DNA from 3 places in the Psychrosphaera aquimarina genome. Region 1 is predicted to be linked to each of the others. Evidence: predicted binding sites of a transcription regulator. Region 1 holds the regulator's gene; each other region holds the start of a gene.
The links. The regulator FNR, encoded in region 1, switches genes on or off when oxygen is low (the NO sensors DNR and NnrR bind a similar motif). The targets are predictions, from matches to a motif close to TTGATCTAGATCAA.

Region 1 (8,204 bases):
CAACTATGTGAGTCTTATTGTCGTCGATGTTAAAGTCTAAAGCCAATTTTGATAAAGATGTTTGATGATGATTTTTCATGTTTTCATTGTACTTAACAGTATCAAACTCTGGAATTTCAACCGCTATATTCATTGGCGTAGGTGGATAAGCATTAATCAGATGCGTGTCTGATTGTAATAAACCGGCCATAAAACATGCATGATTAATGATCTCATAATTTAACAACGCATGACTAGCATCGTCCGTTCCAGCACTCACCGCGGCGAGTACTTTACTGTTTTTAGGCCATGCATGATCTTTAACTAATAATACTGGGCAAGGGCACTTTCTTAATAAGTGCCAATCCGTTGGGGTAAAAATAACTGATTTTAACGAATCATGTTTGTGCGTGCTTTTAATAACTAAATCAAACTGGCCTTCAATCGCTGCACGGGTAATGCTTTCATATGGTCGATTATGCCAAACGACTTCCGTTGAGATATTAGTATTATTTTGTTTAGTTTGTTTTATTAATTCAATTAACCATTCTTTCTTATCTTCTAACACAGCATTTTGCATCACTGTACGTTCATCGCTGGATAACATAGTGGTCATTTCATAAGAAAAATCATAAATAGTTAAAAACACTGTAATGTCACAAGGATGTTTTTCTGACATTTCTAAAGCACGCGACAGTGCTTTGTGGTTATCTTCTGTGGGGTCAATTACTACTAATATTTTATTAAAGTGACTCATATTATTCACCTTCCATTTTTATGGGCACTTGCTAAGTGTAGTAAATTATTTGGATTTTGAAGCGGTTAATTGAATGATTTTATTCGTTTTTTATTAATTACTTTCTAGCCTTCTAAATTTCTCGACATTGTCAATTTCAATTAATTTACCATTAACTTGAATGAAACCCGCTTTTTGAAATTTACTAAAGATACGACTAACTGTTTCTACCGTTAATCCCAAATAATTACCAATTTCACCACGAGTCATGGTTAATCTGAAAGAGTGTTTTGATAATCCTCGTTGAGAGAAACGATCTGACAAAGAAGTAAGAAATATGGCTATCCGTTCCTCAGCAGATTTTTTATTCAACATCATAAACATATTTTGGTCAGCTGAAATTTCGTTGCTCATTAAACGGGTAAATTGATTACGTAATTTAGGCATTTTGACAGTGAGTTCATCCATTGTGGTATAGGGAATTTCACATACCATGGACGTTTCTAGGGATTGACAATAAGTTTGATGTTTTTGTGTTGCTAATGCATCAAACCCAATGACATCGCCAGGTAAATGGAAACCGGTAATTTGCTCGACACCTTGATCATCCACTAGGTAAGATTTGAAACTACCAGAACGAATTGCGTAAAGTGATTTAAATGTTTGTCCCGCTTCAACAATACAATCATTTTTATGAAATGGTTTTTTACGCTCAATCACATCATCTAGTTTACGTAATTCATTTTCGTCTAATGAAAAAGGGATACATAATTGATTTAAACTGCAATTTGCACAGTTCAGTGAAAAGTTACTAGAAGAGTTATTATTCAACATTAAAGACCTACAATACTTAGAGAAACATTATCCGATTGAACGCAAAATAAAACTGCCATAAAGCCATTATAATCACGCTAAATCCTAGTATAAACCTAACATAGCTATGGTTAAAAATACTATTTAATTTAGCATTTATTAACGTTAATCCGACTAAAGTAGGTAAGGTTCCAATACCGAATATAAACATGACTGAGAATCCAGTTAATGGTGAAGGTGATGTTATTGCTAAACTTAATGCAGTATAAACGAGTCCACATGGTAAAAATCCCCAAAACAAACCATACAACAAACATTTAAGTGGTGTATTTATTGGTAATATTTTAGATTTAATCGGATCAATAAAAGGTTGAAACCACTTACCAATAAACTCTGTTTTCAAAACAAAACTGTTAATGTTAGCAATATGCAGTCCTATTCCAAACATTAAAATTGACGATAAAAGGGTCAGGTATAACACGCCACCTTGAGTAATACTGACAACCGATTGGGCAAAAAAGTTAACTATTAAACCAATAAAGCCGTAACCAAAAATACGACCAATACTGATTAAAATCGAGTAGAGGAAAAATGATTTTTCTTTAGGGACTGAAAAACCCAATGCCATGGACAATGACCCACACATAGCAACACAATGACCACTTCCCAAAAAGCCCATTAGAAACGCAGGAATTAGATATTCAAAAGGGAACGACATTATAGTTTGTTATTGTGTTGATCGGAATTTGACGTTGTTTTATTTTGGTCATTAGATTGCAATTCATCGTCGTCCATTAAAATAGACAAACCTTGTTTCTCTAAATCTTCAAACTGTTCTGATTTTGTTGCCCAAAAAAAGCGATGACACCAACTATCACAAAGATAATTGCCACTGGTATTAGGTAATAAATAACATTCATTGGATGTTTACTTGACCTTTAATAAGCGTAATGAGTTCGTCACTACTAAAATGGAGCTCGCTGACATGCCAATTACTGCAATATATGGTGCAACGTAACCAAGCATAGCAACAGGTAATATAACGAGATTATAAATTAAGGACCAATATAAATTTGACTTAATCGTGGTTCTTGTTTGTTTGGCCGCGTTAATTAACGAGATTATTGAGTTCAAGTTGCCTTTTAAAATAATGATATCGGCGGCATATTTGGTTACATCCGCACCATCCCCCATAGCGACACTGACATCTGAAGCTGCAAATACAGGGGAGTCATTTATACCATCTCCAACCATAAGGACTAAATTAGTGGGGTCAACTTGTTGAATATCAGAAACGTATTGTGCTTTTTGATCCGGTAAACATCCCGTTTCGACTCTATCTAATTTTAATTGCTTACCAAGTAATTTAGCTTGCTCAGACGAGTCACCTGTTAACATAGTAAGCTGATAACCCGCGTTATTAAGTTGAGTTAATACTTCGATAGATTCTGATTTTAATTGGTCAGATACGTAAAACTCAGCAAGAATTTGACCTTGATAACAAACAAATACATTAGCATTTGATAGGTGCAAACTAGAACCAACACCACAAAATTGCGCGCTACCAACCTTTACGGTTTGACCTAAATATTCACCTTTAATACCGGAACCAACAACAGCAGAAATGTTAGTTAAGCTGTCTATCTGCAATTGAGTTTCAGGTTGTGTTCCATGCTCTAGCTCTACGGGAGCTTGTTCGAATAAAGTTTGATCAAATGCATTAGAAATAGGGTGTTCAGAGTGTTTTTGTAGACGAATGATGATAGCTTTCAACAAAACTACAGGCAAACCCAGTGATAATAAATTTGTTTGATGATAATAAGCTTGTTGTATCTCAAACCGTCCTTTAGTCAAAGTGCCCGTTTTATCAAAACACACATGAGTCAAATGACTTAATTTATCAAAGGCTAATGGATCTTTAATTAAAATACCTTGTTTATTCAGAGCTGAAATAACACAAGTATACGCGGTTGGGGTCGCTAAACTTAACGCACACGGACAAGTGGCAACTAAAACAGACAAACTTACCCAAAGGGCATCAACAGGCTCTACAAAGTACCAAATAACATAAGTGATCAAAGCCAGAATTAGCTGGCTGAAGACAAACCAATGGGCAATCTTATCAGCAAACTGGGTATAAACGGGTTTATGCCTAGCAAACTCTTCTTGTAAGTCACCAATTTTAGATAGGGTCGTTTTATCCCCCATAGCCGTCACTTCGACAGTTATAACACCATCATTATTAATACTGCCAGCCAAAACAGTATCGCCAGTTAATTTTGCTATAGGTTCAAACTCACCATTTAATACCGATTCGTTAACGCTGGTAACCCCATCTTGTATAACACCGTCAATCGCAATATTTTGTCCAGGCTTGATAAGTACAAGATCACCTAGTTTTATATTTTTTACCAATTCAACCATAGGTTCACCATTAACTATCTTATTGACAGTGACAGGTAAATTTTTATTTAAATTGGCGTTAGATAAAATGGCTTTACTTTTAGCCCTGAACTCTAAGTATTTACCAATCAATAACAAAAAGGTGAACATGGAAATACTTTCAAAAAATACTTCTCCTTGATCACCATTTAGTCCATTAACTAATAATTGATAAAAGCTGGCAAAAAAAGCACCGTAAATTGCAAATGCGACGGGGACATCCATATTTAACTTTTTAGCTTTGATAGAGTAATAAGAACCAAACAAAAAAGGTAAAGCAGAATAAAAAACCACAGGTACAGATAAAATCAAACTAAGCCATTTAAAATAGCCTACTTGGTGTGACTCCATATTATTAAACGCACCAAAGTACATAGCAAAAGCGATCATCATCACTTGCATAGTAAATAGGCCAGCCACACCTAGGCGTTTGATATATTGTTTTTCTTGAAATTTAAGTTTGTGTTCAGTGTCTGACACATTAAACGGGGAGGATGGATAACCCACTGCAGTTAATTTAGATAATATAGAAGACAAAGGCAAAGTAGGGTGTTGCCAAATAATCTCAGCCCTTTGGTTAATCGTATTCACGTTAACTTTGATAATGCCATTTAACGTAGTGAGGGATTGTTCAATTAACCATGCACAAGCTGCACAGTGGATATTATCAACAGAAAGGATTACTTTTCTTACATTTGGATCTTCAGTAACACTAGATATCTGTTCTAAAAATCCAATATCGTCATAAACCAAGAAGCGTTCATCGGTTACATTTTCCTCTGGTTTAGAGGCCATATCAGAACGGAACTGATAATACGTGCCTAAACCATTGTTATAAATATGCTCTGTAACCGATTTGCATCCCAAACAACAAACTTGAAAAGTTTGTCCATTAATATCCGCAGCAATCGGACTTTGATTTTTAGGTAAATCGTTACCACAATGGTAACAAGATGTAGTTTCCGCCATTTATTTTATAAAGCTATCCAAGTTGAATTTGGTAATGCGATATCTTTACGGATCTTCCAAGCGTTATCCATAGGAGCAATGATTATTTGCCATTTGCCAGCCATAATTGAATCAACGGAAGATGAAAGCGTGCCTTTGCCATTTGGTGTTAGGACTAAACTAAAATCTTGATCTGCCAAGGTAGAGTGAACAACATTAACTTTTAACGCAGTGTACGTTTGTGGAGATTTTAACTCAATTCGTTGTTCATCAATCTTTAAGCTTAAGCTTATACCTAGCTCTTTAGCGTTATTGTATAATGTAAGTTCTTGGTTGATTGCTTTGCCTTTTTTATAGTAATCATCAATCACCATATCTGGCTGGTTTTGATTAGTAATAATAATAGTGGCGATACCACCAATTACTGCGAGCATTGGGAAGGTTATGATTAACCAAACCCAAGGATTACGATACCAAATATCCGATTTCATATATTTCACCTACTAATAATTATCCAATACCATCACGTTTAATGGTATTACCGACTTATAAAGAAAGAAACTGAAGCAATGCCTTTTTTTATAAACCAATATGGTTTCGTATGTTTAACAAACTAATGGGAACATAAAAAAAGCCTCCGTAGAGGCTTCTTACAATATGAAGTATCTATTTGTTAGGATGTGATATCCGATAAACGTAACTTGATATAACGTGTACTTTATCTTCGCCTAAAACATCTTTCCAAGCAGGCATGACACCGGCACGACCGTTACGGATTGATTCTTCAACCGCACGTTTAGAGCCACCATATAACCAAATATTATCCGTTAAATTAGGCGCACCTGTCGCTAAACCATTAGCTATACCACCTTTACCATCTGCACCGTGACACGCAGCACAAAGAGCAAATTTAGCTTTACCAGCTTCAGCCATTTTGTCGTTAACTTTACGACCGGCTAATTTAAGTACGTACTGTGCAACTTCTTTAACACCTTGTTCACCGCCTAAAGCAGGTCCCCAAGCGGCCATTCCTGTTGCTACACGACCATGCATAAGTGTTTCTTTAATTTTTTCTGGCGTACCACCATATAACCAATCACTATCAGTTAGGTTAGGGAAGCCAGTAGAACCACGTGCATCTGAACCATGACATAAAGCACAGTTTTGAAGGTATAAACGTTGACCAACTTTAAATGGTTCTATTTCAAGCATACCTTGAGGTCTTTTGCCATCAGCATCTTCAACACATGCCGTCTCAGCATAAACTTCGCCGTTTTTTTCAAAACATAAACCATCAGAGTAAGCTAAATCTAAAATAGGTTTGTCAGCCATAGATTTGAACAGTGGTCCATAGATTTCATCTGCACGTTTGATCTCTTGATCTAACTGAACAAATTCACCTTCAGCAATAGATTTGGCTGATAAAGTACGAGACTCTTCTAGAGAAACAATACCTTGGTGTGAACTTTTCCAACCAGATAAACCTTCCCAATTCCCCATACCAGGCATAATGATTAAATAACCAATCGACCATAATAAGATGAAGTAGAACATATATGTCCACCACTTAGGTAAAGGGTTATTTAGCTCTTCTATACCATCAAACTCATGGCCCATAGACTCGCCTTCGCCGACGTGGGTATAGTTAGTAAGATTAATTGTGATAATCCAGAAACAACCGATGATAGAAATACTCGTTAGTATTATTACCCACCAATGCCAAAATTCAGTCATTACCATTTTTTTGCTCCTTTAAATTAGGATCTTTGTTTACTTCATCTTCTTCGAAAATAGATTGAGCTATATCGTCAAATTTACTCTTACTTTTTTTGTTGTAAGCCCAGTAAACAATTACCAAAAACAAAACCATTAAAATAAGCGTATAAACGCCTCGATACGTTCCGTAATCCATATTCATTACTTAAGATGCGTGCCAAGTTGTTGTAAATAAGCGATTAAAGCCTGCATTTCAGTTTTACCTTCAACGGCTGCTTTTGCGCCTGCTATATCTTCAGCTGAATACAATGGTATGTAGTTTCCAGCGTCGTCTTTATGGGTTTTGCCTTTTGTTAAAGTATTAAATACTTCAAACTTTTTGCCAATGATTTCGCCATCTAACACAGCTTCGTCTAACCATTTAAATGAAGGCATGTTGGATTGTGGTACAACCGAACGTGGATCCATTAAATGAGCATAATGCCAATCGTCACTATAACGTTGACCTACGCGAGCCAAATCAGGACCTGTACGTTTAGATCCCCAAAGGAAAGGGTGGTCCCATACAGATTCACCGGCAACTGAGTAATGACCATAACGTTCAACTTCAGCACGGAATGGACGGATCATCTGGCTGTGACAGTTATTACAACCTTCACGAATATAGATGTCACGGCCTTCCATTTCTAACGCTGTTAATGCACGCATGCCTTTAACCGGTTCTGTTGTATCTTTTTGAAACATCAAAGGCGTGATTTCTACTAGGGCACCAAAGCTAATTGCTACAACCGTTAGGATAGCCATTAACGTGATATTTTTTTCAATCTTCTCATGATGATTTGCCATATCTATAACTCTCCTTACGCTGCACTAACTTGTTTGCTTTCGCGAACGGTTTTAACTACGTTGTATACCATCACTAACATGCCAGCAACAACAAACACACCACCTAAGAAACGTACAAAGTAGAACGGGTAAGAGGCTTCTAAACTTTGAACAAAGCTATAAGTTAATGTTCCGTCAGAGTTAACCGCACGCCACATTAGACCTTGCATAACACCTGAGATCCACATAGCAACAATGTAAAGAACAACACCAACTGTGTGTAACCAGAAATGCGTATTAATTAGCTTAATGTCTGCCATTTCAGTTTTGCCATATAGGCGAGGGATAACATGATATAAAGCACCAATAGAAACCATGGCAACCCAACCTAAAGCACCTGAGTGAACGTGGCCGATTGTCCAGTCTGTATAATGTGATAATGCGTTTACTGATTTGATAGCCATCATCGGGCCTTCAAACGTAGACATACCATAAAAAGATAAAGAAACGATTAAGAAACGTAAAATAGGGTCAGTTCTTAGTTTATGCCAAGCACCTGATAACGTCATAATACCGTTTATCATTCCGCCCCAAGAAGGGATGAATAAGATAACTGACATAACCATACCTAGTGATTGAGTCCAATCAGGTAAAGCTGTGTAATGAAGGTGGTGAGGACCAGCCCAAATGTATAAAGAAATTAATGCCCAAAAGTGAACAACAGATAAACGGTATGAATATACCG
Region 2 (8,204 bases), 200 kb from region 1:
CATTTAAATACTGGGGATCAATCTAGTCTTTACTGATATTTTTTGTCTTCATTTTAGTTAAAAGTTGATTGATCTCTCTTCGAACTGGAGCAACCACATCTGACTGATTCGCCAAAATAACGACAATCAAACCTGAGTCTAAATGGATATCTAATCTTGCATCAACGCCTAAATACGCACCGCCATGACCAACAACTCTATCATCTAACGTACCGCTAACAGAAAAACCATACCCATACCAAAAAGCAGAATTATACTGTGTCTTTGCACTATAAGCTTGTTCGGTCAACGTTTTCCCTAACAATTGGTAATTTGTTAGTGCAAGAGCAAATTTATGTAGATCACTAACTGTAGAAAAACCGCCTCCAGCAGGACTACCTTTCACCGCTCTGGTATAGGTACTATTAACCCACCCCTCACTGTGCGACCGTTTTAAATAGCCAATCGCTAAATTAGGCGTTACGCTATCTAGTTCAAAACTGCCTGATTTTGACATGCCAGCTTGATCATAAATATTCTGTTGAATGTAATCGTAATATGGCAGACCACTTACCTTTTCGACGATTAAGCCCAACATCAACATGCCAGAATTACTATATCGATTTCGAGTTCCCGGCGTAAATAATAATGGTGTACCGGACACCAAAGGTTTGTAGGCATCTAAATCACGATAAACCTCTTTATTGCTGGCGTTAAAATCACTATTAAAAAAGTTACCTAGGCCAGATGTATGGGTTAATAGTTGTCTGACCGTGATCAATTCCACCTCACCTTCGGGTAACCAACTTTTATCTACAAATTGAACAAGTTTATCGTCAAAGTTAAGTTCACCTTTTTCTATCAGCTGCAGTGCCGATATCGCTGTGAACATTTTATTCATCGAACCTATTGAGAAACGAGTATCAACTTGATTTTTTTGTTTCCACTCTCTATTAGCAAAGCCAACGGAAGTTTTAAGTAAAACATCTTTCCCCTTAGCGACTAATATGGAACCAGAAAAAGCATCTTTGTCATTTAGCTTTTTAATAAATTTAAATAACTGTTGTTTTAGCTCAGAAAGTGTAATTTTTGGTGATGAATTTTCATTATTATCAGGGTCTTGTAAGCTAAAATAGTTGATTTTTTGGGGCAATGTTTCAGTTAGATTTATGGTTAACAGATAAGTTTGCCGATTATTTTCGGACACCACTACGGTTTGTTGATTATTTTCGTTGTTAGGCAAACGTTCAATTAATGTAAGTTTCCCATAGGTACTTTGACTATTTAAAAACACGCCCACATGCGCATCTATTCCATAACGTTCGACCCTTTCTTCAGACATATTGTTTTCAAGGTAATCAATCACAGCAACGCGATTGCCGGTGTTGAACATAGTTATAAATGTATCTGACACGACTGTTTGCGCTTTAACCACCAATGTACAACTTGTGATCAACAGAAAAAGTAAACGTTTTAACATAGTTATCTCAAAATTATTGATGTGCAAATACCTAATATTAATCATTTTTGTCTAACATCTGTTTTCAACAATCTACGACCGTGTTTTAGTGCAGGTAAAATTAATATTAAATATTTTATAGGAGGAACAACAAGTTATCAGTTGTTACAATAAGAAACAATGGATTTAAAAAAGGAAAAATCTTGCAATGCTAAGGCTTAAACTATGTTTTAATAATGCTTACAGGTACAATACAGCAAACCAATAAATAGGAACGAACTTGAGTTTTTCTTTTGAAACGACCTTCCAACTAAATAAAGCTTTTTATCACGAATGTTTTGAACAATCTGCAAATAAAACAACCGGCTTAAAAGCCTATAGTAAAGCCTTAGTATTGTTGATCTTAGGGTTTGCCACTTCCGCTATCGGCCAGTTAGGTCACCTTTCTATGTTTATTATTGTTCTCTCGATTGTTGAAGCCATGAGTGTGTATTGGCAACAAACTTGGTGGGTATGGCGTCAACTGATCGCAAAAGAGTCAAACTCAGAAGTAAGTTTAACTATAGATGATGAAGGGATTAAAACGAACACCCCTTACCATCAATTAACATTAACTTGGTCTATAATTCATCAAATAACCTTGACGGAAAAAGGCTGTATTTTTCATTACGATAAAGGACGATACTATTTAAGTTTTTCTCACCTTAATGATGAAGCCGTTAATTTTGTAAAAACCCATATCAACTAGGTGAATTATAAACACCCACACTTTGTAGCCAATTAAATGCTTCTTGCAAGTCATCACAAAAGCGGCTTTCTACATTCGTTAATACCTCATGACTTGCTTCTAAAAACATTCTTTGAATTGATAAGCTACAAATTACAGCTTCATATTTTTGGTTATTCTGGTTCGCCCATTCATTTAACTCATCTATTTTTTCCCACATATCAGGTGTGGATAATTCCCATTGAGATAGGTCGACAAGGCAAGCCCAGGGTTTATCTTTTATCGTTTTAACCAGTTCTTTATATTCTTTACACATACGTACCACGGTTTCCGTATTCCAAGCATCAAAACACTTAACCACCAATGTTTGATCAATAACTTCCATTTGAAACGAACCATGTTCTATCATAAAAATTGCCATTAAATGACCGTAACTTATTATATAAGTTAACTTATTACGATTTTAAATCAACTAAAGCTGTGCTTAAAAAGTAAATATTTAACGAACGTCACGCTAAAATGTTTATTGTCGCAGCCCATTTGTCACACAGGCAGGTTAAATCATCAATTAGCTTATCTCGTTTTTGTTCGTTTACTGTTAGCTCTAAACTTTGACCATTGGCGATAATATATTGGCATTCATACAATGAATATAAACAAGAAAAATACACTTCGGTTCTCTTCGCATTTAAAAATTGGGTTGGAGATCTTGCTTAACATGTAATGATCCATTATTGCCTGTTCACCGACAAAGTGGATTTTTAATGATTAGTAACGTTTGAGCTTTGACAAATTGTATCGCTCGATATACTGCCTTTCGTTATTTGCAAGTAAGCGGTATAAGGTAAAATTAGCGTATCTGCCGGTAGGCTGAAAAATATATCCCAGAACATGATGGCACTTCCTTGACCTCCATTCCCTTTCAAGATCATACACAAGTCCAATGCCACGCCAGAGTATACTCTTGGGATAGAACACTCATTACGACAAACGTCTTGTTTTAGCTCTTCTGGCGCAGACCAGTCAGATGACACTGTATATATGGTACTGCACCCTTGTAGGGTCAACGTTAATCAAGCTAATAAAACCAAAGTGAATTTCAAATTGCTGTCCTTCAAGATATAAATAATGAACTGGCATCTAGTTTTTATTCCAGCTTAAGCCAATGGATAATTGATTTACTTGATGTAACTCTGACGCAGTCAAAACGCCATAAAGCCTCGGGTAAGGCCAACCATAACCCCATCTAAATTTCGTGGGTAAATACGGTGTTCCTCCCACTCTAACCCCAGCCAGCATTAATGCCGCTATTTCAGGCTCACCAACATTAGAGACACATGTTTTTGGTGCATTATCTGAGTCTAAACGCGCTTGGTACGTGCCGCCTTTCCAATAATCAAAATCATGTTTTTGGCAGCAAGAAAGCCACAAATTTATCTATTTAAATGTCCCGTCTGAAAATGCACTACATCCATCACTGGTAAATGGTTTTAACGTATCTGCGGATATTGAAAAAGGCAAAATTGTGAGTGAAATTAGGTAAATCGATATTTTCATAAATTCAATATGCCCCCTAGTTTTCATCGCAGTATATTGATTTATTAATCGGTTGTATCACCATCAGTTTCAGATGCATTGGCTTCAGATGCATCTGTTGATTCTGGACTTTTTAATTTTTGTAACCGTTTTTCTTCTTTCTTTTTCTTTTTTGCTAATTCTTTCTGGCGCTTTTCAAAAGCATAATTTGGTTTAGCCACAGGTAAGCTCCCTTAAGATAACGATACTATTCAAGCTTTAGAATACGGTATTTTCTCTGTAATTGCGCAATTCATTAACCGCCATTTTAACAAACACCGTAAACCGTAAGTTTAGGTCATTAATTAAGCGCTCACTGCTTCACATTAACTCGAAAGAATTGGCGTGTACCTTTGTAGCAATTCAGACGACCATGCTTACGAAGCCAACTATTACTGTTGAGCAGCCTTAAATACCATATGAGTCTTGTGCCATTTTATATGTCATCTCACCTTTTTCTGCTTCCTAGACAACTGAAAATTTAAAAACGACGGTATAACTTTTTTGTGTCCCATTTGTTATTTAATTTATAGCTCTCACCGATATAGCGATTGAAAAGTGTCGACGATATTTAGGACGGTTCAGCAAAAAAAGCGAAACTATTTAACAGTTTCGCTTTTTTAATGGTCTAGCTAGTGACAAGACTACACTTTAATTAACGTAACATCGCATTTAGCATAGTTAGCCACACCATTGGCCGTAGAGCCAATAAGGGCTTGAATCCCTTTTTTAGAGTGCGTGCCAAGGATAATTAAATCCGCATTTTTCTTTTCAGCCAACAAACAAATTTGTTCATAAGCTTTACCAAATTTCACCGAGACATTCTTCAATGGAATATCCAACGCTGCCGCTTTTGATTCGATTGAAGGTAATGCGTTTTCTTTTAATTCTTTTTGGTAATCTTTTGGAAGCAAAGAGTATGAAATGATGTGAGTAACGAGCAACTTAGCGTTACAAACTTGTGCAAATTCCTTCGCTTTGGCAAGTACACTTGCGCCCTCTTCACTGTCTTCTATTGCACAAAGAATGGTTTTATACATAGGGATTCCTTAGATTTATTAGTATGTGTAACGTATTTTATAAGTATAAACTACCACTGGTGTAGGCCATTAACAATCGCTTTCAATTTGTAACTTCCGTTGCTGCAAATTCTATTGACGTACATCAATATAATCAAAAAAAGTAACCTAAAGCGCGCAAAGCCGATGTCGGTAATTTTAATATGTTTATTGCAAAACGTAATCAAAGTATTTCCTGTGTTCTACCCCAGCTAAATTGGAATTTATTTTGTTTGGGTGTTTGTATTCACGCCAACTCGCGACATTACGGCCTACATTTAATTTTGGAAATTCAGCGCCATCTTTTGGCGTTAACCCCAAAAACTGACTGATTTTTAATAAGCTATCTTGCTCACTTACATCAACAGTTAAAAAATCATCACGTTTTTTAAAATATGAAAGTACTTCCTTTTCATGACGCTTATAACAATCCGTTAATTGAGCTTGACTCAAGGGTAAATCCACCGAAAAGGTATGATGAAAACTGCGCTTTAAAATAGGATGGAACACTCCCGTTTTGGGATCTAAACGGGGAGCCATTTTACCCAGTAACATAGTAATGGAAGGCAGCCATTTATCTAACTCTCTGGTTAAATAAATAAACTTGGAATTGGGAAATAATTGATCTAAATGTTTGTAGTCACTAAAACAGGGTGCATCCGAAATAGCGTCCGCCATTTCAAACGCCTTTTTGGTAAATGCGGTATGCGCCACCGACAACCCCATCTCTAATAATGCAACACTGATGCTGGTGGTGCCTGTCCTAGGTAAGCCAATTATAAATATCTTAGACATCGGATATCACTCACATTTAAAAGGCCGACAGTATACTTGAACTGAAAAACAGATGGTGAAATAAATAGTCAACAATACAACTAATAACTGATCAATTGATAATATGAAGAATCTATTAAGATTGACTTGACTAACGAGAAAATTTATCCAAACTGCACGGGTTCAAATCAGCCTAAACGTTATAAAAAGAGTGTTATGAAAACAGAAGTGAGTTACCGTTTCTCTTCAGCCCAAGTTGCGAATCGTTTTTTACATGAATTAAAAAATTGGCATGTTGCGCAAGTATCTACTCGTTTGTTCAAAGGAGATGATAGCGTCAATGTGTCTTATGAATATGATCAACGTGGATTTGATAATACCTTATCAGAACTTGATAATTTAGCGGAACAATATGGTGGTAAAGAAGTTTAGCGGTTAGATTTATTACCGCTTATATTTCAATAAAACTATTCAAACCTCGTTTAAGGATTTACTTTCCAAATTTTATCTGAAGACTCTAGATACTCTGATAAAGCCGCAGAGCCATACCATGGGTAAAGTTCGGCTTTAAGATATTTCTCTTTGATGGCGGGATCGGTTTCTAGTAATAAATTAGCCTCATCAATTGAGCTAACATCTAAAATAAATATACCTCTAAAATCATTATTATTTTTACCAAAGGGCCCGGCAACTATCAGCTTCTTTTGGTCTACGAGTTTATTTATATTCTTCATGTGACCAACAAACGCATTGCTTCTCATCTCTTTATTGATTGATGTATTCTCACCAGTTTTCAATATAACCAAGATATAACTTTTCATTCCATAATCATCTGCGCCTAACTTTTCTGCTAACTCAGGATCATAATTAGGATTTGAAATTTGGGATAAAGAGTAAGACGTTAAAGGCGCAAACAACAATATTAAAGCAGTGAAGAAGGTAAATTTCATTGTATTTATTCTCATTAAATATTCGTCCAATTATCAGTCAAGGTGAGCATATTTGGAGTTTTCTCTCCTAATATGAACCATTAATTGTTTAAGTAAGGTAAGAAGTAATCATAAACATTATTTATACATTTAATTACGTTAATCTCCAATCCACGTTATTTTGTATAAATCACGACGTCTGTCTAAGTAGTTTTTAACCGAGCCTTCATTTTTTAATTGATCCAACTTGGTTAAATCAAGATCGACAATCAAGGTCATTTCTGTATTTGGTGTGGTTTCCGCCATAATCGCATCATGCGGAAATGAGAAGTCTGACGGTGAAAAAACAACGGATTGTGCATATTGTATATCGGCCCCATCGACTTTTGGTAAGTTGCCCACACTGCCTGCCGTGATCACATAACATTCATTTTCAATCGCTCTAGCGTGAGCACAGTGACGTACTCTTAAGTAAGCATTTTTTGTGTCCGTCCAAAATGGCACAAATAACATTTGCATGCCTTTCTCAGACTGTAATCTGGCGAGTTCTGGGAACTCAACGTCATAACAAATAAGAATACCTATTCGGCCAAAGTCAGTATCAAACACATTAAGTCCATTACCGCCTTTCATGATCCACGCCCTTTTCTCATAAGGGGTTGGGTGTAATTTATATTGCGACTCTAACGTTCCGTCACGGCGACACAAGTAAGCTACATTATATAAATCACCGTCTTCCATCACAGGCATAGAACCCGCAATAATATTTATATTGTAACTGACTGCCAATTTGGAAATCGCATCTAAAATTTCGCCTGAATATTCAGCCAGAGCCTTAATCGAATCAAATGAGTTATCATGTTCATCAATACCCATTAATGGCGCATTAAAAAACTCTGGCAACAAAGCAAGATCACATTGATAGTCTGATAACGCGTCAACAAAAAACTCTACTTGCTGGATTAACTCTTCAACTGAGTTTAAAGAACGCATTTGCCATTGCACACAACCAATTCGCGCCGAAGTTTTGGTCGCGCCGATCAATGGGGTTTTTTGGTCGTCATAATAAAGATTGGTCCATTCAAGTAAGGTGGCATACCCTTTTGATTCTTTATCTTCTGGTAAATAGGCGGTTAATACCCGTTTTACCTCAAAATCATTGGATAGCTGAAAAGTTAAAATTGGATCATATATCTCACGTTTTTTTACTTGTTCTATGTATTTTTGTGGTGAGAGTTCATGCGCATAATTTTTATAATTAGGAATTCGTCCACCAGCAATAATAGACTTAAGGTTTAAGCTTTGGCATAACTCTTTACGAGCTTCATATAAACGTCTGCCAAGACGCATACTGCGATAATCAAGCGAAACACAAACCTCAATTCCGTAGAGCACATCACCAAGCGGATCATGCGTTGTCAGGTATGCATCACCGGTAATTTGATCATAGGTGTGATGGTCGCCAAACTTGTCATAATCCACTATCAATGAAAATGCAGCGGCGACAATTTTACCGTGATCTTCAATGCAAATTTGCCCTTCTGGGAAAACAGCTAATTGAGCTTTAAATTGTTTTTCCGGCCAAGCGCCGCCTAAGTTTGGATATACCTCATCCATCATCACTTTTAAGTCGGCGTAATCTTCTTTAACTAAATGACGTAGTGCTAATTTATGTTCGGATTCATCGGTATAAATATTTTCAC
Region 3 (8,204 bases), on a different contig from region 1:
CATATTAAATGATTATCGCTCAGGAACGCTAGGTGCCATTACTTTGGAAACGGTTGAGCAAGGCATCGAGGCGAAAGCCATTGGTAAAATTCAAGAAGCGGAACGTTTAGCAAAGAAACAAGCGTTTGAAGATAATAAGAAAAAGAAAAAACGTCGTAATAAATAAAAGTATTATCAGGGCATATTAATGCCCAATCCAGTATTGAACATTAAGATAGGAATAACATGAGTCACACATCTCAAATCAAAGTTCGCGGTTTTCATTTAGATATTTATCAGCATGTGAACAATGCGCGATATTTAGAGTTTTTAGAAGAAGCTCGTTGGGAGTATTTAGAAGAAAGTGGCGATATTGAGTTTTTCCAATCTTTAGGTTTGGCTTGGGTCATTGTGAATATCAATATTAATTATAGAGCTTCTGCCACGATGGGACATACTTTAGACATTGAAACTTCTTTGTCTAAAGTGGGGGTAAAAGCGCTGTGTTTAATCAAAAGATCACAATTGCAGGCACTGACGTTGCGGTAGCCGATGCGGACATTACATTTGTCGTGTTGGATCAGAAAACAGGCAAAGCAGTACCAATAGAAGGTGCTTTGTTAGAACGAATGCAGTCGCATTTGAACGCCACTGGTGAAGAAATATAATTTTGTTTTGGAATTAAAACTCCAGAGCTAGTTAATAAATTACCACTAATTCACTAGGTATTATTGATTATGTCACATGTGCAGCAGCTTTTTATTCTTTAATGGAAAAAAGATTAAGAACTATTTCTAACTCGCTCCTCGTAACATGGCATTGACAAGTTCTTGTGCTTCAAATTTTGTTAATGCCACGTCAGCGCCCACTTCGGTTGCCCGGGTGACACTCATACTGCTGGAAAGAGAGCTGTGAAGAATTATGTAGGTGTTGGCTAAAAAGCTAGTATCTCGAACTTCAAATGCAAGCTCGTATCCATCTAACCCCGGCATTTCTATATCACTGACTAAGATATCAATTGGGTTGTCTTCGGCCGCACAAGCTTTCATAACGGCTAATGCATCATTGCCATTGTTACAAACTTTAAACGGTACATCGATATTTATTAGCGCGTTTTCTAACTGTTTACGAGCGGTTGCGGAGTCATCAACGAGTAAAATATGTGAATTTTGCAATAACCCTTTTTGAACGCCTGTAATTTCAATTGCGGTATCGGCGTCATCAGGAAGAATTTGTGCGAGCAGTAATTCAATATCTAGTAACTGAATTAGCGAGTCTTCATAGCGTGTAATACCTGTAATGTATGTTTTATGGCCTAATTGTTGAGGCGGAGGCTCAATACTTTTCCAATTACATTCAATAATACGTTCTACTTTTCTTATTAAAAAACCAACCGTTATACGGCTACAATCAGTAATTAAAATAACCGCAGAGTCTCTATCGGCTTCTAAAATGGGAGGGTAACCAACGGCAGCGGCCATGTCGATAACCGCAATGGATTTGCCTCTAATGTGTACCGCCCCAAGTACATGAGGGTTTGATTTAGGTATTTGAGTAAGCGCTTGATAAGGAACAATTTCTTGTATCTTCAAAGTACCTAATGCAAAATTTTGCAATTGAGTTAATTTAAAAAGTAATAACCCTTGTGACTGGCTAGATTTGGACTGCATATTTAAACCTTTCCTCTGTAAATTAACTTTTTATAAATAGTTAAAATGATAACGGAATTTTATAGGATAAATCAGTAATTGCCCATAATTGATATACTCCAAAATCATAACTTACAGGTTAAACTCTTCCTTTCAAATTCATTTTTATTATCAGTTATGATAGTTAATTTTTTTTCGCCATTTGAATCAGACTGTCCAAAAGTAGATGATTGTTTTCTGCTATAAGATTGCCCTGTATTAACCAGTCTACTGCCCAAGAGTTGATATTGATTGGTAATTGTTTGCGCGAGTTTTATGCTAAAAAAAACATAAGCACTGCCACTGCCGGTGAAGGTCAATTCGCTTTCAATGGGGATATTGTTGCTGTTGACGAGCAAACGGAACTGCCCTTTAAAGTCGTCAACATGGTCTCGGGTTTCTTGGTCTGTGATGATGCTTTCCAATGGCATATCAAACATAAGTTCTCTGGCTTGTGTATCTTGATACTGAACTTGTTTTTCCGTCTTAAACTTAGCTTTATTAATAAAACGTAATAATGATGGGGCTGCGGACATCATCTCTAATAAATCTGAACTCTCTACGCGGTACATGGCATTTAACGTAGGCGTGTCGGCGTTTTCATCTTGTTCTTTGAGTGTTTCTTCTTGTGCGACTTTATCGAGTATTTCTTTGTTATACGCTACCTGTAAGCCTTTTTCGTTATAACTTGCAGATAATGTGATAAACCCTTTTTTGGTTTTTAAATCAGACTGCTTACCACGGTTTTGTGTGTATTTGGAGGTGTACTCAACAGCTAATACGCCATCATCATGTAAGTTAGTTAATACATTTTTTAAGTCAGATAATGTATCGGCTCTAACGGAAAAAGTAACTGATGCCAATAATGAGGAAAGTAAGGTAAGTCGAATAGAATTTAAGATCATAACGAATGTAGTTTCAGTTCAATTAAAACATCAGCATTCGTTAGCGAGGGATAAAAGTCAATTATAACTTTAGGTCTGTTGTTATTATTTATCGGTCATTTTATTTACGTCATGTCACCTCAATCATTTATGCTGAGGTGACATGATTATTACTTTTAACTGATATACCCCATTTAAGGTTTAGGGGGAATAAAAGTTGATGACATTAATAATACCGTAACTCTTGTACCTTACCCCAGAAAACTCGATATGAATAAGCGGTATACATTAAGATCGTTGGGACCACGACGATTGCGCCATATAACAAGAAGTTAAGGGATTCTGGCGCAGCCACGGCCTGCCAAATAGTTAATTGATTTGGCACTATATAAGGGAAGAAACTAAAACCTAATCCAGCAAAGCTTAATGTGAAAATTAAAATGCAAAGGAAAAAGGGTAAACCTGCGCCGTGTTCTGGATTGTTTTGTAAACGCCTTAATAAAACAAAAGCCAATGTAAATAAGGCAGCACATACAATAGGTATAGGCATCAAAAATAGGATGTTAGGGAAAGTAAACCATTTTACATAAATGTCGGGATTAAATAGTAAGTTGGTAGCGGATACTGCAGCAATGCCTATAAATGCGATGATAAGTGTGCGTTGCGCCACCTTTATCGATTTAAGCTGTAATTCCCCTTCGGTTTTCATAACCAACCACGTTGCCCCAATAAAGCAGTAAGCCGAGCTCACTCCAATAGCACTAAGGGTTGCGAATAAATAACCTGTTATTGATGTATCAAATCCGTTTACGTACATACCCAACATATAACCTTGTGTTAATGAAGCAATTAACGAACCTAACTTAAATATTTTGTTCCATGTTGGTTGATGGCTAAATGACGCTTTAGCTCTAAAATCAAAGGCAACACCACGCAGAATAAGGCCAATTAACATAAAGGTTGCTGGCAAATAAAGGGCTTTAAGCGTGAAACTGTGCGCAGCTGGGAAGGCAATTAATAACAATCCAACCGCTAACACTAACCAAGTTTCGTTGGCATCCCAGAAAGGCCCTATGGATGCCACCATGATATCAGCGTGTTCACTATTATCAGTTGGTATTAACATTCCAACGCCTAGATCATAACCATCTAATATGGCATACATTAATACCGATAATCCCATTAACCCAACGAAGATCACCGCCAGTGTGTTTTGATCAAACATGGTTATTCTCCAATGTGTTTAGTGTTGATTTGTTCATTTCATTGTCGCTTATTTCTTCGATTTCAACCGCTCTACGAGCCATCACAAAAATAGTGTGTAAATACGCATACAATAGACCGATATACACAATGGAATATAAGGCCAAAGATATTGCGACATTTGATGATGCGATGTCGGTAGCCGCTTGTTTCACGGTTAATATGTCGGTAACGAGGTAAGGTTGTCGGCCAATTTCAGTAACGTACCAACCGGCTAAAGTGGCAACCCAACCAGAGAAACTTAAAGCTACGAGTACTTTTAACATCCATGCTGGCAGTTCATTTCTGTTGAATAAAGTGAGACGAGCAACCCAAGCGGTTAGTAACATGAACAACCCCAAACCAACCATAATTCTGAATGAATAAAAAACTGGTTTAACTGGCGGGTGTTTGCCTACAAATTCATTAAGCCCTTTAATTTCACCATTCATATCATGAGTTAGTATTAAACTAGCCATGTAGGGCACACCAATTTCAAAATGATTACTGCGGGTCTCTTCATCTGGAATGGCAAATAATAACAGTGGAGCGCCTTGTTCTGTTTCCCAGACTCCTTCCATGGCCGCAATTTTTTGTGGTTGATGTTCTAAAGTATTTAACCCATGTAAATCACCGACAAAAGCTTGTAGCGGGGTAAGTAACATAGCGGCGGTTAACGCTACCTTTAATGTTAATTTAGGCGCTCGTTTGTTGTCTCCACGTAATAATCGATATGCACTGATGCCCGCAATTAAAAATGAAGCGGTGATTGCTGATGCAATTAGCATATGGAAAAAACGATAAGGGAAGGACGGGTTAAAGATGATGGCAAACCAGTCAACAGGAAAGGCAACACCGTCTCTCATTTCATAACCGGTAGGTGTGTGCATCCATGAATTTAACGACAGTATCCAAAAGGCAGAAAGGGTTGTACCTAAAGCAACAATCGCGGTAGCTAGTGTATGTATCTTAGGAGGGACTCGTTTGATGCCAAATAACATGATACCCAAAAAAGTCGCTTCTAAGAAAAAGGCCGTTAATACTTCGTAACCTAATAATGGCCCCGCGATATTCCCTACTGTTTCCATAAAACCTGGCCAGTTAGTGCCAAATTGGAACGACATGGTAATGCCACTCACAACACCTAATGCAAAAGTTAAAGCAAAAATTTTGACCCAAAATCGATAGGCTCGCATCCAAATTGGGTCACCTGTTTGATCAAAACGAATTTTAAAAAACAGTAAAAACCAGCACAGGGCAATGGTGATGGTTGGAAATAAAATATGAAAACTGATATTAGTGGCAAATTGGATCCGAGATAACATCAAAGTGTCTAACATTTGGGCCTCGTACTGCGAGTTAATTAATAGGGAGTTCGATAATTAATTGTTACCAGATTTCAGAAATTTATCTTTCATGTCTAATACTTTGCCAACGCCGGCACCTAGCTTCATTAAGGTTTTTAATTTATCTGGACTCATGTTTTGTAATTCACTTGCCCACATCGTTACAGATTCAAGCAAGTCGTGAATTTCATGCATTTTCTCTTGGGCGTAAATTTCTTGTTGATTGGCGGGTTGGTCCAAAATACTTGAGCGTAATAAAGATAATGTTGGGTCCATTTCTCGTTTACGGCGTTCTTCAAACACACGAGTCGCTAAATCCCATATACTGCCAGCTGGCGCATAATAGTCTTTTCTATCACCTTGAATATGCTGCACTTGGATTAAACGCCAAGACTGTAACTCTTTAATTCCCATGCTGACATTGCCACGGGAAATATTTAAAGATTCGGCTAAATCATTTGCACTGACAGGATGTTCGCTGACAATGATCAATCCGATCATTTGTCCAACGGTACGGTTAAAGCCCCAACGACTACCCATTTCGCCACAATGCATTACAAACGTTTCTAACTTTGGACTTAATAACATATCGACTCTTCTGAAGTTTCAGTAATTTCTGAAACTTTAAAACTTAAATTGACCTAGATCAAGTTTTATCTTAAATATTTACTCTATTTATTACGGATGAAATTTAACTTAGAACTAGGCATATACAATTTTTAGGCAGGTATTAAAAAGGCTAGGTAAACTAGCCTTAGATAAGTGTTATTTGTTTGTTTAAGTTAAGTCATTAAAACTCAATTTGAATACCGATGGATGGAATTGGGGATTCTGGGAATTGATACTCAGGCTCTTTTTCAGAATAATCTTCGTTATATTCATAACCAGATAAGCTTTGTTTGCCGTAAGCATTGAGGATTTCGAAATACACATTTGTGTCTTTTCCCCACCACTGAGTTTTGTAATCTAAACGTATATCTAAGCGGTGAAAATCATCTAAGCGCTGTGAATTAATCGCCCCTTCATTTGGATCGTAAAATATAGGAGGTTGGCTGCTATCTGGCATATTATCAACTAAAGGGTAGATTGGTGTTGCGCCATTTATCGGGGTGTATAATGATCCGCTTTGAAAACGCCAGCGACCACCTAGTTGCCATCTATCGTTAAATTCATAATTACTGACTAAGTTGATAATCCAAGGTTTATCAAACTCATAATTGAGTTTTTCACCAGTCAGTTGATTGGTTCGTTCTGTTTTACTGTACGCAATGCTTAACCAACCATACCAGTTATTAGAAATCGCTTTATTTAACAAAAATTCAACACCGTAAGCGGTACCCGCCCCCGCATTTAAATAATTATCTGCCTGCGCTAAATCGTTGCTAACAGATGCATCAGTCAAGGCAGTAACTTGATTAGCTGGATTACTTACAATCAGATCTTCCATATCTTTGTAGTATGTTTCGATACGCCATGCCCAGTCAGAATAACCTTCGTATTCAACGCCAATGACATAGTGTTGTGATTTAACCTGTTCTAAATTCAAACTACCAAATGTTTCTGATAGGTACTTATACTGTCTGAACCATTGGTGGTGTTGACCATAGGAGAACTTAAATAGGTACTCGTCAAGTGCTTGCCATTTAAGCATGACTCTTGGTTCCGCAATGGTTTCGTCATTAAAGTCATTGTTATTAACTGCACCACCTACACGTAACATGACAGTGTCGGTTAAATCTAAATCATAGTCGGCAAATACATTGATAAAATTAATATCAATCTCAGCGTCTTCAGAAACGGTGGGGGAATAATAAGATGGAGCACAGACTTCAAATTCATTATTACAAGGAGAGCTTTTGCCTTTAACTTGATAATCAATGTTTTGCTGTCTTAGCTCAAAACCGGAGTTTAACGTGCCTTCACCAACAAGTTGAGTATTGATTGCTTTGAACATAGTGTCGGTAGTAATCGCGTCGAGCTCAATGATTTGTCCAACAAAAAAGTCTGAGTTACGTACCAGTCTGTTTAAATAGACTTGAGTTTGACCGTAGCCAGATTCGTTTGTCCAAACAATGCTTTGGTTGTCGTAATAGGTTTCAAATCCAATACCACCCGTTAATTCTGGGTTTTGTTTTACTTCCGTTGAGTCATCCGAAAACAACAGGCCTACATCATCATTTGCGCCAGTTGCTTGCACAACAATTTTATTATTGTCATCTATATAATTAATGTATTTAAATTGATAATCATTGTTAATTGGCGCTTGAGTAAATTCAAAGTCTTCCTCGTCGAGTAATGCATCCAAATATATATGGATTAAACTTTGTCTAGCTGCCAAATAAAAGGCCGAGGTGTCAGTTAGTTTTGACTCAACTAAAATGCCTGCACGTAAAAAACTAAAATCAGCAACACCATTAAATTCAGTAATTTCAGGGTCTCGTAAAGTGGTATCGATAACACCACCAATTGAGTCTGAAAAACTAGACTCCCAAGCACCGGTTTTTAACTCAAAGCTTTTAATTAGATTAGGATGAAAGCTGCTATAGCTATCATTATGAAAAACATAACCAACAGGCACTCCGTCGGTTTGATAATACATGTCGTTTGGTGAGCTGCCACGTACTGCTGGCGCAAATCCGTTGGCTAATACAACGCCAGGTAAACTTTCAATTGCTCTAATTGGGTCATTGCCAGCACCTGGCACTTTTAAAATCTTTTCTGAACTTAGCTCCAGTCCAGAGTCTCGACTGCCAATAACCCGAATTCGTTCAGGTGGGCGAGTGGCTTGAGGAATTGCAGGTAAAGCAGAATCTTTAGATGTTGTTATTTTATCTTCAGCATCTTCTGGTGTAGTTACGCTTGCGAGTAATGGCAATGAGCATAAAGTCAAAAATGTGGATAACGTTAATTTTCTCAAAACAGATCCTAATAAATTTACAATATTGATAGCAAATACGATTGTATAGTTATGTTATACGTTAAAGATGACAAAGTGGATCTTATTGAATTATAAAAATAATTATATTTAATTTAACAAGATAACAAATAATTAGGGTTTTATCTGG

Region 2: RT723_RS02720 (universal stress protein) is a predicted target of FNR. The motif match lies at 4,895-4,908, and genes of this name have one in related genera.
Region 3: RT723_RS08495 (GbsR/MarR family transcriptional regulator) is a predicted target of FNR. The motif match lies at 5,776-5,789, and genes of this name have one in related genera.

What each region holds. Positions count from the first base shown of each region.
Region 1 covers NZ_JAWCUA010000001.1:388,817-397,020, forward strand. Annotated here, with positions in the region: gene uspE (universal stress protein UspE) at 1-736, opposite strand, end outside; gene fnr (fumarate/nitrate reduction transcriptional regulator Fnr) at 830-1,549, opposite strand; gene RT723_RS01775 (sulfite exporter TauE/SafE family protein) at 1,566-2,246, opposite strand; partial or broken gene ccoS (cbb3-type cytochrome oxidase assembly protein CcoS) at 2,246-2,448, opposite strand; gene RT723_RS01790 (heavy metal translocating P-type ATPase) at 2,456-4,939, opposite strand; gene RT723_RS01795 (FixH family protein) at 4,945-5,409, opposite strand; gene RT723_RS01800 (c-type cytochrome) at 5,585-6,652, opposite strand; gene RT723_RS01805 (cbb3-type cytochrome oxidase subunit 3) at 6,645-6,830, opposite strand; gene ccoO (cytochrome-c oxidase, cbb3-type subunit II) at 6,836-7,480, opposite strand; gene ccoN (cytochrome-c oxidase, cbb3-type subunit I) at 7,495-8,204, opposite strand, start outside.
Region 2 covers NZ_JAWCUA010000001.1:588,116-596,319, forward strand. Annotated here, with positions in the region: gene RT723_RS02690 (serine hydrolase domain-containing protein) at 23-1,459, opposite strand; gene RT723_RS02695 (hypothetical protein) at 1,719-2,186, shown strand; gene RT723_RS02700 (hypothetical protein) at 2,179-2,586, opposite strand; gene RT723_RS02705 (YceK/YidQ family lipoprotein) at 2,927-3,199, opposite strand; gene RT723_RS02710 (hypothetical protein) at 3,306-3,596, opposite strand; gene RT723_RS02715 (hypothetical protein) at 3,767-3,922, opposite strand; gene RT723_RS02720 (universal stress protein) at 4,385-4,780, opposite strand; gene RT723_RS02725 (sulfotransferase family protein) at 4,967-5,593, opposite strand; gene RT723_RS02730 (hypothetical protein) at 5,789-6,004, shown strand; gene RT723_RS02735 (YciI family protein) at 6,055-6,522, opposite strand; gene RT723_RS02740 (carbon-nitrogen hydrolase family protein) at 6,661-8,204, opposite strand, start outside.
Region 3 covers NZ_JAWCUA010000007.1:419,672-427,875, reverse strand. Annotated here, with positions in the region: gene ylqF (ribosome biogenesis GTPase YlqF) at 1-166, shown strand, start outside; gene RT723_RS08525 (acyl-CoA thioesterase) at 226-528, shown strand; gene RT723_RS08520 (acyl-CoA thioesterase family protein) at 483-647, shown strand; gene RT723_RS08515 (chemotaxis protein) at 774-1,649, opposite strand; gene RT723_RS08510 (hypothetical protein) at 1,754-2,572, opposite strand; gene cydB (cytochrome d ubiquinol oxidase subunit II) at 2,778-3,776, opposite strand; gene RT723_RS08500 (cytochrome ubiquinol oxidase subunit I) at 3,769-5,133, opposite strand; gene RT723_RS08495 (GbsR/MarR family transcriptional regulator) at 5,176-5,727, opposite strand; gene RT723_RS08490 (TonB-dependent receptor plug domain-containing protein) at 5,930-8,056, opposite strand.